Regions from separate parts of the Paracoccus sp. NFXS7 genome, predicted to be linked through region 3. Evidence: riboswitches for the same ligand, from Rfam matches in the RefSeq annotation. Region 3 holds a riboswitch; each other region holds the start of a gene.
The links. A riboswitch is a leader RNA that binds a small molecule or an ion and turns the genes downstream of it on or off. The one in region 3 is predicted to bind cobalamin.
Positions count from the first base shown of each region.

Region 1: it holds a riboswitch for cobalamin, as region 3 does, so the genes downstream of both, LZ686_RS04615 (ABC transporter substrate-binding protein) here and LZ686_RS10015 (TonB-dependent receptor plug domain-containing protein) in region 3, are expected to answer to the same signal.
Region 2: it holds a riboswitch for cobalamin, as region 3 does, so the genes downstream of both, LZ686_RS05640 (energy-coupling factor ABC transporter permease) here and LZ686_RS10015 (TonB-dependent receptor plug domain-containing protein) in region 3, are expected to answer to the same signal.
Region 4: it holds a riboswitch for cobalamin, as region 3 does, so the genes downstream of both, LZ686_RS05580 (DUF1636 family protein) here and LZ686_RS10015 (TonB-dependent receptor plug domain-containing protein) in region 3, are expected to answer to the same signal.

Region 1 covers NZ_JAKEKV010000001.1:937,639-941,424, reverse strand. Annotated here, with positions in the region: gene LZ686_RS04630 (TRAP transporter small permease subunit) at 1-192, shown strand, start outside; gene LZ686_RS04625 (TRAP transporter large permease) at 192-1,508, shown strand; gene LZ686_RS04620 (hypothetical protein) at 1,634-1,888, shown strand; cobalamin riboswitch at 2,121-2,337, shown strand; gene LZ686_RS04615 (ABC transporter substrate-binding protein) at 2,476-3,483, shown strand; gene LZ686_RS04610 (FecCD family ABC transporter permease) at 3,480-3,786, shown strand, end outside.
Region 2 covers NZ_JAKEKV010000002.1:194,036-197,821, reverse strand. Annotated here, with positions in the region: gene LZ686_RS05650 (GAF domain-containing protein) at 1-450, shown strand, start outside; gene cobF (precorrin-6A synthase (deacetylating)) at 466-1,206, opposite strand; gene LZ686_RS05640 (energy-coupling factor ABC transporter permease) at 1,203-1,868, opposite strand; cobalamin riboswitch at 1,900-2,114, opposite strand; gene LZ686_RS05635 (cobyrinic acid a,c-diamide synthase CobB) at 2,136-3,473, opposite strand; gene cobM (precorrin-4 C(11)-methyltransferase) at 3,470-3,786, opposite strand, start outside.
Region 3 covers NZ_JAKEKV010000005.1:10,905-14,690, forward strand. Annotated here, with positions in the region: gene LZ686_RS10015 (TonB-dependent receptor plug domain-containing protein) at 1-1,468, opposite strand, end outside; cobalamin riboswitch at 1,602-1,788, opposite strand; gene bhcR (HTH-type transcriptional regulator BhcR) at 1,851-2,672, opposite strand; gene bhcA (L-aspartate--glyoxylate aminotransferase BhcA) at 2,870-3,786, shown strand, end outside.
Region 4 covers NZ_JAKEKV010000002.1:182,325-186,110, reverse strand. Annotated here, with positions in the region: gene cobN (cobaltochelatase subunit CobN) at 1-1,085, opposite strand, end outside; gene cobW (cobalamin biosynthesis protein CobW) at 1,085-2,128, opposite strand; gene LZ686_RS05580 (DUF1636 family protein) at 2,131-2,541, opposite strand; cobalamin riboswitch at 2,637-2,862, opposite strand; gene cobO (cob(I)yrinic acid a,c-diamide adenosyltransferase) at 2,903-3,532, shown strand; gene otsB (trehalose-phosphatase) at 3,634-3,786, shown strand, end outside.

The DNA of each region.
Region 1 (3,786 bases), on a different contig from region 3:
GCCTGGCAGATGGTCAAGCGGTCCGCTTGGCGCCCCGACGGCAGCTTTCACCTCGAGACCTCGGGTTCGGCCTGGAACCCGGCCTATCCGGGCGTGCTCAAGGTGCTGCTGATGGTGGCGCTGGCGATCATGGCCCTGCAATTCGCCATCCTGACCGTCAACTATGCCCGCGGGCACAAGGGAGCCCGCTGATGGAGATCTTCGGTTCGCTGCAATCCCTGGGGATCGAGGCCGGGACGGGCCTTCTGTTCGCGCTGCTGCTGCTTTTGCTGCTGACGGGCATCCCGCTGGCCTTCGTCACGCTGCTGGTCACGCTGATCTTCGCGCTGGGATGGTTCGGCCCGAACGTGGTGCCGCTGATCACCAGCCGCGTCTATACCTTCGTGTCCAGCTTCGTCTTCGTGTCGGTGCCGATGTTCGTGCTGATGGCCGCGATCCTGGACCGCAGCGGCATCGCCCGCGACCTGTTCGAGGCGATGCGCCTGGTCGGCGGCCGCATCCGCGGCGGCGTGGCAGTCCAGACGATCTTCGTGGCCGTCATCCTGGCCGCCATGTCCGGCATCATCGGCGGAGAGGTCGTGCTGCTGGGCCTGATCGCGCTGCCCCAGATGCTGGCCCAGGGCTATGACCGCAAGCTGGCCATCGGGGTTGTCTGCGCGGGCGGCAGCCTGGGGACCATGGTGCCGCCCTCGATCGTGCTGATCATCTATGGCCTGACCGCGAACGTCTCGATCGGCGACCTGTTCACGGCCGCCTTCGTGCCGGGCTTCATGCTGGCACTGCTCTATGTGGCCTATGTGCTGATCCGTGCCTGGCTGACGCCGGGCGACGTGCCCCCGGCCGTCACCGCCCGCGTCCCGCGGGACGAAAAGCTGCGCCTGCTCAAGGGCCTGTTCCTGCCGATCCTGGTCGTGATTATGGTGCTGGGCTCCATCTATGGCGGCATCGCATCCGTGACCGAGGCCAGCGCCGTGGGCGTGGCGGGCGTGCTGATCTCGACCGTGATCCGCGGCGAATTCACCTGGGGCCTTCTGCGCGGCGCGGCAATGCAGACGCTGCAGACGGTCGGCATGATCGTCTGGATCGGCATCGGCGCATCCGCCCTGGTGGGCGTCTTCAACCTGATGGGCGGCATCAACTTCGTGTCGGAACTGATCACCGGCATCAGCGACAACCCGACGATCATCATCCTGTTCATGATGGCGATCCTGTTCGTGCTGGGCATGTTCCTGGACTGGGTCGGCATCGCGCTGCTGACCATGCCGATCTTCGTGCCGATCATCGTCAGCCTGGGATACGACCCCGTCTGGTTCGGCGTGCTGTTCGCGATGAACATGCAGGTCAGCTTCCTGTCGCCGCCCTTCGGGCCCGCCGCCTTCTACCTGAAGTCGGTGACCCCGCCGGACATCTCGCTGGGAGAGATCTTCCGCGCCCTGCTGCCCTTCATAGGGTTGCAGATCCTGGCGGTGGGCCTGCTGATCCTGTTCCCGGCCCTGGCGATCTACTGATCGCCTGCCGTGGATCGGGGGGCATGCCGGATGCGGCGTGCCCCCTTTTCGTTCGGGGACGGGAATGTTGCACCGGCAGGCGGATTGACGGACAATCGGGATCCGTCACCCAAGGCTGACCCACCATGCACGACCCCGAACCCGTCCCCCGCCCGGACCTGTTCACGAACAAGGACCATGACGCCTGGCTGGAGCAGTTCCTGTTCCTGCGATACACCCTTCACATGCCGGCCGAACGCATCGCCCAGATCGACTATGGTCTTGACCCCGACCATCCCGACGCCCCGATCGCAGGCCTGTTCTGGGGCAGCCAGATCGAGCGGGACTATCCCCGGCTGGACCTTCGCCACCTGTGGCGAAAGAGGCCCGGCAAGGTTTGAAGCCCTCCGGTGTCAGGCGCCGGATCGCCCTGCATCCGACCCCCCATCCATGCCTGGCAGGAAGGACTGCGACCAACTCCTTCCCCCGCAGGGCGCCAGCGCGTTCGACCTGCGGCGCACCGGTCGCCGGGATCAGGCTGGCATAAGCCGCGGGTGTCGCAGTGCGTCGGCCGTGGCGGCCGGGTCGGCTGCGGGCTGCTTGCCGCGGCGGTTGACTTTGTCCCCACCCGGCGGCATTTCCGTCCGTGATGGTTCCCGTGCCGGCCAAGGCCCCGGCAGGGTGAAAAGGGAACGTGGTGAGGTGTAGCCATCAGGCGCCGAATCCGCGACTGCCCCCGCAACTGTAAGCGGTAGCCGACCCCATGATGCCACTGGCGCCCCCTGCGCCGGGAAGGCGGGGAAGGCCGCGATCCGCAAGTCAGGAGACCTGCCATCATGACCTGAACCAACCCGGGCGGGGTGCCCCGGAGAAAGACCGCATGCGCCGATCCACGGCCTTCGTCCGACGCGACCGCGAAGGTGGGTGGGACCCCGGTGACGCCTCTGCGCCTTTTTCAGCCCCGTCCTTCGTTTCATGAAGGACGACCATGACGACAAGAATCTTCCTGACGACCGCGGTGGCGCTGGGCCTGGGCCAGGCGGCCCTTGCCGCGCCGACCGACTATCCGCTGGTGATCGACAATTGCGGGTACCAAGTGACCATCCCCGCGCGTCCCGACAACGTCGTGTCGATCGGCCAGTCCACGACCGAGATCCTGTATGCGCTGGGCCAGGCGGACCGGATGGCCGGGACCGCGCTGTGGTTCACCCCGGTGCTGCCCGCCTTTGCGGAGGATGACGCCACGGTGGACCGCATCAGCGACGATACGCCCAGCTTTGAATCGGTGGTGAACCGGCGGCCCGGCTTCGTGCCGACGATGTTCGCCTGGATGATCGGGGACCAAGGGGCGGTCGGCACGCGCCGACAGTTCGCCGATCTGGGCATTCCGGCCTATGTCATGCCCACGGACTGCCAGGGCAAGGACAACAGCGTGGGCGCCGACGGCACCCGCCTTGCGCCCTTCGACATCGCGACCCTGTGGGACGGCATCGACCAGATCGCGCGGGTCATGGACGCGCAGGACGCGGGCCGGGCGCTGATCGCCGACCTGCAGGCCCGAGAGGCGGCGGTCGTGGAGCGCGCGCGGGCGATGGACCTGCCGGATGCGTCCGCGGCGGTCTGGTTCTCCTCGGCCGATCTGGCGCTGGACCCCTACATGGCGGGCGGGATGGGCGTCCCGGCCTGGATGATGGACCGCCTTGGCCTACGCAACGTCGTGACCTCGGACGAGGAATGGCCCGCCGTGGGGTGGGAGACGATCGCCCGTGCCGACCCCTCGGTGCTGGTGATTGCGCGCATGGACCGCCGCCGCTTTCCCGCCGACGATGTCGAGGCAAAGCTGCGCTTTCTGAAAACGGACCCGGTCACGCGCCGGATGACCGCCGTGCGCCGGGATCGCATCGTCATCCTGGACGCCGAGGCGCTGCATCCCGGCATCCGCATGATCGACGGGCTGGAGGCCTTGGCGGCGGGCATGGACGGGCTGTCCGAATGACCGCCGATGTCGGGGTGCCGACCGTCCGCCGCCCCTTGGCCCCGGTCTGGCTGTGGGTGTCGCTGCTGATCGTGGCGGCCCCCCTGGCCGGCACCGCCCTGGGGGAAACGCCGATCCCGCTCTCGACCGTCTGGCAGGCGCTGGCCAACCAGATGCTGGGTGCGGGCTATCCGCTGGACCCGATCGATCAGGGTATCGTCTGGGCTTACCGCCTGCCGCGCGCGCTGGTGGCGGGGGCCTGCGGAGCGGGGCTGGCGATCTCGGGGCTGGTCCTGCAGACGCTGTTGCGCAACGCACTGGCCG
Region 2 (3,786 bases), on a different contig from region 3:
CAGGCCTTTGCGGAAGGTGTCTCGACCCAGATCAAGACGATGGTCCTGTCCGAACGGATGCGGACCGCCATCGGTCAGGAACCGGGCGGCGCCTCGGCCCTGCCACAGCCGACCAGCGCGGTCCTGACCTATCACCATGCCCCCGACGGGACCGAGACGATCGACGCGGCGACCGCGGAGACGCAGCAGATCTGGGGCATCCCGGCCGCCGAATACATGGCGCGGTTCGGCGATGTCTTCGCCTTCTGCATGGTCGAGGATTATCCGCTGGCCCGCGCATCGTTCGGAAACTCTGCCGCTGGAATGATCCCGTGGCACCATCGCTGGCGCATCCGTCTGCCTGACGGTCAGGTCAAGTGGCTGGAGGGGCATGGGCTTCCCGCATCCGGTCGGAACGGCGGGCTGACATGGGACTGCACGATCAACGACGCGACCCGCCTGACATCCTGACGTCCCGCGCGCCGGTCACGCTGCATCGTCGCGGGCCAGCAGATAGCAATCCATGATCCAGCCATGCGCGGCCCGGGCGGCGGCGCGTGCCGCCTCGATCCGCGGTCCGGCCTCGGTCAAGGGGCCCGCCTCCAGCAGTTGTTCGGGCATGCCCAGATAGGCGCCCCACCAGATCTGCAGGCCCTTCGGGGGCAGCGTCGCAAAGGCGCAGGTGCCGTCCAGCATCACCACGACCCGGTCGGCGTCGCCGGGAAAGCCCGCGTCGCGCAGCCGCCGCCCGGTGGTGATCCGCACCTCGGATCCCAGGGCGTTCAGCGGAATGGCATGGGCAGCGCACAGGGCCTGGATCGCGGTGATTCCCGGGATCACCCGTGCGCGCCAGTCCAGACGCGCGGCAATGCGCAGGCTGCTGTCATAGAGCGACGGGTCGCCCCAGACCAGCATCGCCACCGTCCCGCCCTGCGGCAGCGCCGCCGCGACGGCCGCCGCCCAAGCTTGCGCGATGGCATCATGCCATTGGTCGACGGCCTCCAGATAGGGCAGGTTTGCATCGCGCACCGGCAGGTCGATCTGGGCCACGGCGCCGCCGGGGCGGTGGCGGTCCAGCATCGCGCGGCGCAGATGGGCCAGATCCTCCTTCCCGGCGCCCTTGCGGGGGATCAGGACCAGATCGGCCTCCTGCAGGGCGCGGACGCCCTGCAGGGTCAGGTGGTCGGGATGGCCCGTGCCGGCCCCGATCAGCACCAGATCGATCATGCGTAGAGCCGGGGCGTCACCAGCCCGCTGCCGCGCAGGCCGCGCGCCGCCTTGGCGCCCGCCAGCGCGGCCAGATCGACCAGCGGCTCGACCACGATGACCAGCAGATAGGCCGCGCCGAAGGACAGGACCCCCGCCGTCGCACCGGCGCCCTGACCATAGAACGCCCAGAACGCGACCCAGGCCACGATGCCCCCCTGATAGGCCGCCGACAACGCCAGCGCCTGACCATAGCGCAGGTCCACATAGGCGGTGTCCGGCGCAATCACCCGCCGCGCCACCGCCTGCAGCGCGAATAGCGGCACCAGCAGTGTGGTCACGTTCATCCCGTATTGCGGCAGATCGAACGGCGCGAAGAACAGTCCCTGGATCAGCAGGCCCAGGGCCAGCCCGATCGCCGCCGGCGCCGCGCCCAGGATCAGGAACAGCGTCGATCCCAGGATCAGGTGCACCTCGGACACGCCCACGGGCGCGGTGGGCAGGACCTGGAAGAACACGAAGGTCGCGGCCGTCGCCAGCGCCCCGCGCGCCGCCAGCGACGCCCCGCCCTGCGCGCGCAGGGCCTGGGCCGCCAGCCTCAGCGCGTAAAGCCCGGCCGTGGCGGCCGTGGCATAGCCCAGTATCAGCTTGGCGCCGGTGACGACGCCCTCTTCGATGTGCATGTCATCCTCCTGTGGCCGTCCACCCGACGGCATGGGGTTGCCTGACATGGCCGGTTTCCTGGCTTGCGGGTCCGGGCGCGGCGTCGGCCTTCCCGGATCGCTCCAGTGGCATGGGTGACGCGCGCTCTCCGCATACAGTCGCGGGGGCGGCCGGGGCTTCGGGTGCCGCGATTGGGTCCACCCTTCCCCGTTCCCGATGAAGCCCGGCGTTTCACGCCTGACGGGCACCATTCAGACGGTCAGATAGACGGGATCGCAGGGCCTGCGTCAAGTCGCGGCCGGGGCGATCAGGTGAAAGAACGTGCCGGTCACATGCCCGCCCCCGGACATCGTCCGGTGGCTGCCGGTTTCCTCCACCGCGGCGCCGGTCGCGTCGGTCACGCGCGCCAGGGGTGCATCGGGCTGGGACAGGATCGAGGCATAGTGGAATTCATGCCCCCGCAGCGCCGTGCGACCCAGTCCCGGCAGGGCGGTCAGCGGATCGGCGCGGCGGTACCCCAGATGCATCCGGCGTTTGGCATAGCTGGTCTCCAACCCCAGAAGCCCCAACATCTGGTGTCGCTTTCCAGCAGCGTCCACCAGACCTGCCCCAAGCGCCATGTATCCCCCGCATTCCCCATGCACCGGCCGCGTTCCCGCAAAGCGGTGCATGGCCGTGCGGAACCCGTCGCAGGCGGCCAGCCGGGGCGCGTGCAACTCCGGGTATCCGCCTGGCAGCCAGCAGCAGTCGGCGCTGTCATCTGGCCCCTCATCCGCCAGCGGAGAGAAGGGCAGGATCGTGGCCCCCGCCCGCCGCCACGCCTCCAGCACATGCGGATAGACGAAGCTGAAGGCCGCGTCGCGGGCCAGCGCGATCCGCCCGCCGGGGGGCGTCAGCGGTCGGGGCGCAGGCGCCTCGGGCAGGGCGCGATGCGCGGCGGCTGCGATGATCGCCTCCAGATCGCAATGCGCCGCGATGAAATCGCCCGCATGGTCCAGGATGGCCTGCAGGCCCGCCGTCTCCTCGGCCTGGATCAGGCCCAGATGGCGTTCGGGAAGGGTGATGGTGCCCTGACGCGGCAGGCTGCCCAGCACGCGGATGCCCGCCTCATCCATCCCCTCGCGGATCAGCCGGTCATGGCGCGGCGAGGCCACGCGGTTCAGCACCACCCCCGCGAAGGGCAGGTCGGGGCGCAGCGTGGCAAAGCCCCGCGCCGTGGCCGCCGCCGACTGTGCCTGCCCGCTGACATCCAGGATCAGCACCACCGGCCAGCCCATCATGTGGGCGATCTCGGCGCTGGAGCCGATGCCGGTTTCCCCCTTCGTCGCGACCCCGTCGAACAGGCCCATCGACCCCTCGGCCAAGACCAGATCGGCGTTCGCCTGGCCGGTCGCATGAGCGATCAGGCGCCCCGGCTCCATCGCCCAGGCATCCAGGTTGAAGCTGGCCCGCCCCGAGGCCGCGAAGTGGAACCCCGGATCGATGTAGTCGGGCCCCGACTTGAAGGGCTGCACCACCAGCCCGCGCCTGCGCAGCGCGGTCAGCAGGCCCAGCATCAGCATCGTCTTGCCGGTCCCCGATGCGGGGGCCGAGATCATCAGGCCCGGCGTCAGGGGGCGCGTCATTCAGGAAACCTCGGCGCGTTGCCCACGGGGCGATAGCGGCGGTCGTAATCGGCGGCGTAAAGACGGCTGTCTTCGAACCCCTCGCCCGCCAGCGCGGGCCCGACCAGGATCAGCGCGGTCCGGTCGATGCCCTGCGCGTGCACGGTGGCCAGCGTCGCGCGGATCACCCGCTGGTCCGGCCAGCTGGCCCGCCAGACCACCGCCACCGGGCAATTAGGGCCGTAATGCGGGGTCAGATCGGCCACCACCCGATCCAGCGCGTGGATCGACAGGTGGATCGCCAGCGTCGCCCCGGTCGCGGCGAAGGCCGCCA
Region 3 (3,786 bases):
GGTTGCGATAGGAATAGAACGCCACGCCATCCTCGATGCCGACCAGATAGTCGGTGATCTCGTCCTCCAGCGTCTCGTTGAAATAGGTGACGTCGATGGTCCCGCGACCGTCCGGCAGCTGCGCCTCGACCCCCAGATCAAAGCCGCTGTTCTTTTCCGGGCGCAGGTCGGGATTGCCCTGATAGACGGTGCCGAAGAAGTCGGCATCGGCATACAGCTCAAAATAGGACGGGTTTACCAGCCCCGTCCCGGCGGATGCGTGCAGGCGGAACGGACGGTCGGGCATCTGCCAGGACAGGCCCAGGTTCCAGCTGGTGAAATCGGCAAAGACGCGGTTCGCGTCGTGGCGCAGCCCGGCCTGGACATCCAGTCCGCTGGCCAGCATCGCGCGGTATTCCAGCGCGACCGACGACATCTCCCGGGACTGCCCCGGCGCGGTCGAGTTGCTGTCGCGCTGATGTTCCGCCAGGAGGTTCAGCAGCTGCGAGGCATCGGCGGCCGACCCGTCCAACCCCAGGCTGGCGCGGTATTTCAGCTTTTCGGTCTGGCCGCGCCGGAACGGGCTGTTGTCCTGGCTCTGCCGGGTGATGCTGTGCTGATAGTCCAGGCGCTGGACCAGGCGGCCGTCCAACGCGGTATATTCCGCCCAGACCCCGCCCTGAAACTCGTCGCGGCGGCCGAACAGGTCGGCATCGACCAGATAGCTTTCGGCATCGGTCGCGGCAAAGTTCTCGGCGTCGAAGCCGTAATCCTCGGTGGACTGGCGCAGCGCCACCCCAAGGCGCAGGTCGTCCGTGGCCAGGACGTCGCCGGACAGGACGGCGGTCTTGCGGTTGATCCCGTCCTTGCCGCCGCCATCGCCCGACTGGTCATAGCCCAGATCGTCGCGCGCCGACAGCGACAGCCGCAGCCCGCCCCGCTCCCCACGACGGCTGACTTGGACCGAGGCCGCCCCGCCGTTCCCGGCCTCGACCGAGCCGCCATAGGACAGGCCCTGGGGCGCGTCGCGCGTGATGATGTTGATCACCCCCGCCGACGCGTTCGATCCATAGAACACCGATTGCGGCCCGCGCAGCACCTCGATCCGGTCGATGTCGGTGGTCTCCAGCCCGGTCAGCACGTATTCGTCCTCGCCCCCCGCCGCCTCGATGCCGTCGATCAGGATCAGGGTGTGGTTCGCCTCGGCGCCACGGATGCGGACCTGCGCGATGCTGGCGCCGCTGCCGCTGACCGATACGCCGGGCAGCGCGCGCAGGGCGTCCTGGACGGTTACGATGCCACGATCCTCTATCTCGGTCGCGGTCAGGACGGTGTGGGCGCGGGCATAGCCGTCCTGGGCCACGGGCGTGATGCCGGCGGTCAGCACGATCTCGTCCAGCAGGATGGGTTCCCCCGGTGCCGCACCTTGCGCGGCGGCGGTCACGGGAAGGGCGACAAGCGTCGCCAGAAGACAGATCGGACGGCGCATCGGCACGGACCTTTCAAGGCAGGCACGGCCTGCGGCAAACAGAAATGTCCGGCACACGGACCCGGTGGGTCGCGGCAGGACGGTGACTGTCACCACTGCGGATCAGCCGCTTTCCTGGCACGCCCCGCGCCGGAAATGGGTGAGTGCTGCGGCAGGTCTCCTGGCTTGCGGGTCGATGCCTTGGCCGGCCTTCCCGGATCGCTCCAGTGGCATGATCGGCCATCACTCTCCGCTTACAGTTGCGGGGGCAGCCCCGGATTGTCACCGGTGTTCCCTTTTGATCCGGCATGCAGGCCGGAACCGTAGCGGCGCCCTTGTGGCGCAGAGGCCCCGGAGCTGTCAACGGGATTCGCCCACCCGTTCCACGCCCGGCAAAAGGCGGTCACCGCCCGCCCCGGCCCGATCCCAGATCGGCCGAAATCCGTTCCGCCGCGGTGGCGACCATGCCGCCGATGCGGTCGACGGCGGCATCGGTCATGCGGTTCGTGGGGCCCGACACCGACACCCCGGCCACCGCCTCGCCATAGCTGTTGACGATGGAGGCCGCGACACAGCGCATTCCCAGGGTGCGCTCCTCGTCGTCAAAGGCAAAGCCGCGATGGCGGATCAGGGCGATGTCTGCCTGCAGCGCGTCCGCGTCGGCGATGGTCTTGTCTGTGAACCGGGTGAAGGTCGCGTCGCGCAGGAACATCGCCAGCCGCGTCTGGTCGAACGCCGCCAGCAGCGCCTTGCCGATCCCCGATGCGTGCAGCGGAGACCGGGTGCCGGGCGGGAAAAACGCGCGGATCGTCTGATGCGTCTCGACCTGGCTGACAAACAGCACGTCGCCGTCGCGTTCGATGCCCAGGTTGGCCGTCTCTCCGGTCAGGGCCATCAGGTCGCGCATCACCGCACGGCTGCGTTCGACGATGTTGGTGCGGCGCAGGAAGGCCGAACCAAGGCGGAACGCCTCGGGGCCGATGAACCACTCCTGCCGGTCGGGATTGTTCTCGACATAGCGACGGTGTTCCAGGGTGGCCAGGACGCGGTGCATGGTGGCGGGGGACTGGTCCAGATGCGTGGACAGCCCGGTCAGGGTGATCCCCTCATGCGCGGCCAGGGCCTCCAGCACGTCCAGCCCGCGGTCCAGGGCCTGGATGCTGGCGGCGGGCTGATCGGCCTTGCCGCCTCTTGGCCGTCCCCGCTTGCGCACCGGCTGCTGCATCGGAATCACGCCCCTTCCGTCTGTAACACCACAGAAAAATAATTTCATGAAAGCCGTTTTTCGGCAATGAAAAAATCAAGCGCCCATGATTTCGCTGCGAAACCTGCATTAAACCAGATTTCCGAAAAACGATTTCAAAAAAATTTACCGGTTTGCGGACCCGTGCTACACCTTGTCGCATCAAGGAGGAGCCGACCGTGAGCACCCAGAACCCGATCTTCATTCCCGGCCCGACGAACATCCCCGAGGTGCTTCGCAAGGCCGTCGACATGCCCACAATTGACCATCGCAGCCCGATGTTTGGAAAGATCCTGCATCCCGCGCTGGAGGGGGTCAAAAAGGTCCTGAAATCGACGCAGGCGCAGGTCTTCGTGTTCCCCTCTACCGGCACCGGCGGGTGGGAGACGGCGATCACCAACACGCTGTCGGCGGGCGACGCGGTTCTGGCCACGCGCAACGGCATGTTCAGCCACCGCTGGATCGACATGTGCCAGCGGCACGGCCTTGACGTCCAGATCGTGGACCAGTCCTGGGGCGAAGGTATCCCCACCGACCGGTTCGAGGAGATCCTGACCGCCGACACGGCCCATCGCATCAAGGCGGTCCTGGCCACGCATAACGAAACCGCCACCGGCGTCCGGTCGGACATCGCCGCGGTCCGCCGCGCGCTGGACCGGGCGGGGCATCCCGCGATGCTGTTCGTGGACGGGGTCAGCTCCATCGCCTGCTATGACTTCCGGATGGACGAATGGGGCGTCGATGTCGCTGTCACCGGGTCGCAGAAGGGCTTCATGCTGCCCCCCGGCCTGGCGATCGTCGGCTTTTCGCCCAAGGCGATGGCCGCGGTCGAGGGCGCGGGCCTGCCGCGCACCTTCTTCGACATCCGCGACATGGCGCGGGGCTATGCCGCGAACGGCTTTCCCTATACGCCGCCCGTCGGGCTGCTGAACGGGCTGAAGGTCGCCACCGACATGCTGCTGGACGAGGGGCTGGAGAACGTCTTTGCCCGTCATCACCGCATCGCCGAAGGCGTCCGCCAGGCCGTCGCGGCATGGGGCATGACGCTGTGCGCTGCGCGACCCGCGCTGTATTCCGACAGCGTCAGCGCGATCCG
Region 4 (3,786 bases), on a different contig from region 3:
CCCGCCCCCTGCGCCAGCGCCTGCCAGGCGGCGATGCGGTCGACGGCCCGGGCCAGCATCGGCCCATCGGGCCGATGCACGAAGCGCGAATATTGCAGGTCCGGGTCGCGCGGGCTGACCGCCTTGAAGCTGATGAGGCCCGCGAAGATGCGGCCGTCGACCTCGGGCAGAACGACGTTCATCGCCAGGTCCGACGGCGACAGCCCGCGTTCGGCCGCCAGCCAGTCGCGGCGGCGGTTGGTGGACAGGGCCACCTGGAACACCGGGCAGGACCAGCTGTCGAACGGACCCGCATTCCCCCCGGAAAACCCGGTCGCGTTCACGACCAGCGCGAGCCCGCCCGGCAGGGCACCGGCCAGCCAGTCGCCCAGGCCCGGCGCCTTGAGCGACGGGGCAAAGACGCCCATCGCCGCGATGCCCCGCGCCCGCAACGCCCGGATCAGTGCGTCGATGGGCGCCACATCCGCCGCCGCCAGCCAGCTGCGATAGAAGGTGACCAGCGCCGCAATAGGGCCCGGATCGGCGACCACCCCCCGGTTGGGATCGTAGAACCCCATCGCGGGCAGGGTCTTGACCCCCGGCACGGGCGCGGCCTGCAGGCCCGATGCGATGGCCATCTGCGCCAGCGCCGCCTGCGCCGCGACCGCGCCGCCTTGGTCGCAATGCCGCCGCAGCACGCGCAGGACCGAGGGGGGAACGGTCGAGATCTCCTCCAGCCGTAGATCGTCGCGGCCGTCCGCTGGCAGCACGGCCAGCGCGATGCCGCGCCTGCGCGCCAGGTCCTGCACCGACGCCAGGCCATAGGGCCAGTAAGCCTCGCCACCGATCAACCGGATCAGGATGCCGCGCGCGCCCGACAGGGTGTTCTCGACATAGGTGTCGACCGAGACCGGGTGCCGCAGTGCCACCAGGTTGCACAGCCGCGTGGGCGGAAGCCCCCCCGCCGCGCGCCGCCAGCCTTCCGCAAAGGCCCCCAGGTCGCTGTCCGAAAAGGACAGGACCACCAGATCGCCGGGGGTCTGACCGGGATCATAGGGGGCGTCAGACTTTTCAAGCCCGACCTGTTCGCGGAAGATGACATGCATCAGGCGGGGACACCCTCCAGCACGGCGCGGATCGCGTCGGGGTTCACGTCGTCATGCTCCGCGATCACCACAAGGCGCGACCGGCGCGGGGTCTGGCCCCACGGGCGGTCGTACTGATGGCGCACCCGCGAGCCCACGGCCTGCACCAGAAGGCGCATGGGCTTGCCCGCGACGGCGACATGGCCCTTGACGCGCAGCACGTTCTGCTCGGCGGCCAGACGGGCGATGCGGGCGGCCAGATCGGCCGGGTCGGTAATCTCGGGCAGGTCGATGACGACGGTGTCGAAATCCTCATGCTCGTGGTCTTCGGCGCCGTCGTGATGGCTGGGGCGGGCGTCCAGGTCGTCCTCGGCGGCCTTGCCCAGGCCCAGGATCAGGCGCGGATCGACCGCGCCCTCGGTCACGGTCAGAATGGGCAGGGGGCGGGGCAGCTCGGCCTCGATCGCGGCGCGGGCGGCGGCGACGCCCTCCGGTCCGGCCAGATCGGCCTTGGTCAGCAGGATCACGTCGGCGCAGGCGATCTGATCCTCGAAGACCTCGGACAGGGGCGTCTCGTGGTCCAGGCCGGGGTCGGCGGCGCGCTGCGCGTCCACCGCCGCCACGTCGGGGGCGAAGCGACCTGCTGCCACGGCCTCGGCATCGGCCAAGGCGATCACGCCGTCCACGGTGATGCGCGAGCGGATGGCGGGCCAGTCGAAGGCCTTGAGCAACGGTTTCGGCAGCGCCAGCCCGGACGTCTCGATCAGGATGTGGTCCGGGCGGGCGGGAAGCGCCATCAGCGCCTCCAGCGTGGGGATGAAGTCGTCGGCGACGGTGCAGCAGATGCAGCCGTTCGACAGCTCGACGATATTCTCGGCCGGGCAGGAGGCGTCGGCGCAACCCTTCAGGATCTCTCCATCCACGCCCATCGTGCCGAATTCGTTCACGATCACCGCAAGGCGCAGCCCCTGGGGGTTGGCCATCAGATGGCGCACCAGGGTCGTCTTGCCCGACCCCAGAAAGCCGGTGATCACGGTGACGGGGGTCTTGATAAGGTCGATCATGGTCACTCCTGCGACAGGGTATGCGGGGGGATGCGGGCAAGGCTCTGTTTGCGGAAGACGGCGGGGCGTTCGCGCCACGGCACGATGCCGTCGGCGGTTCCGGCATAGGCGCGCGCGCCCGACAGGATGTCGGCGGCGTCGTCCAGCGTCAGGCGGCCATAGACATAGGACCACTTGCCCGGCGCGGACAGCGCGACGGAACAGCCCTGCGAACAGGCGGAAAGGCATTCGACGGGGCGGATCTCGACGCCGTCGGGGGCGGTGCGGGACAGCAGGTCGTGCAGCCGAGCGCCAAGGCGCGGCGTGTCCAGGCCAAGGGCATCCGTCCTTGCGGCATCGGTCCCTGCGGCATTGGGAACCGGGTCGGGCACGGTGCCGCGACAGGTGGTGCAGACATGCAGAACGGCGCGCATCGCGGCCCCTTCCTTGTTGCGGCAAGGGGCGTCCGAGAGGAGGCGGCACGGGGCATCCGGCCATCACCTGCCGGTCGCGAAACACCCCGTTCGCCCGTCATCGTCAGGTGCTGGCAGGTCTCCCGGCTTGCGGATCCAGGGGCGGATGCCCCGACGGTCGTCCCACCTTCCCAGCCCCAATCGGGGCCAGTGGATCGGGCGACCTCTCCGGTCACGGTCGCGGGGGCGGCTGCGCTTGGGGTCGCGGGTCTGATGACCCGGGGCCTTGTCGCATTCCCTCTTCGCCTGTCATAGACAGGAACCAACACGCCCTCACCCAAACCCCCGCACCCGCCGTTTGTCAACCGCAAGGAGCGACCCGATGACGCAGACCGACCCGATTTCCGCCGAGGATCAGGACCGCCACGCCGCCAAGATGGCCAAGAAAAAGGCCGCCCGCGACCGCATGATGGAGACCAAGACCGGCGAAAAGGGCCTGATCATCGTCCATACCGGGCCGGGCAAGGGCAAGTCGTCATCGGGGTTCGGCATGATCATGCGCTCCATCGCGCACGGGATGCCCTGCGCCGTTGTGCAGTTCATCAAGGGCGCGTGGGACACGGGCGAACGCACGCTGCTGACCACGCATTTCACCGACATCTGCCAGTTCCACGCCATGGGCGAGGGCTTTACCTGGGAGACGCAGGACAAGTCCCGCGACATCGCCATGGCGCAGGCCGGATGGGCGCGCGCGCAGGACCTGATCCGTGACCCGGCCATCCGCATGGTCCTGCTGGACGAGATCAACATCGCGCTGCGCTATGGTTATCTGGACGCGGCCGATGTGGTGGCCTTTCTGCAGGCGGAAAAGCCCGCCATGACCCATGTGGTGCTGACCGGGCGCGGCGCCCCCGACGCGCTGATCGAGGCCGCTGATCTGGTGACCGAGATGACCCAGATCAAGCATCCGTTCCGGTCTGGGATCAAGGCGCAGGCCGGGGTCGAATACTGACGCGCGCCGGTCGGCGGTCAAAAAACCTCACGCGGCGGTGAACCCTCGGGGGGAGTCACGGGTTCCCTTTGGTATATCCCAATCGCCGGAGCCCGCCTGACGTGACCCCACCCCCGCTTGCCCCCGACGCCGCGCTGTTTCTCGATTTCGATGGTTGCCTGGTCGACATCGCCCCCCGGCCCGATGCGGTCGTTGTCACGCAGGCGCTGCGCGACCGGCTGGCGGCGCTGTACCGGCGGCAGGGGGGTGCGGTG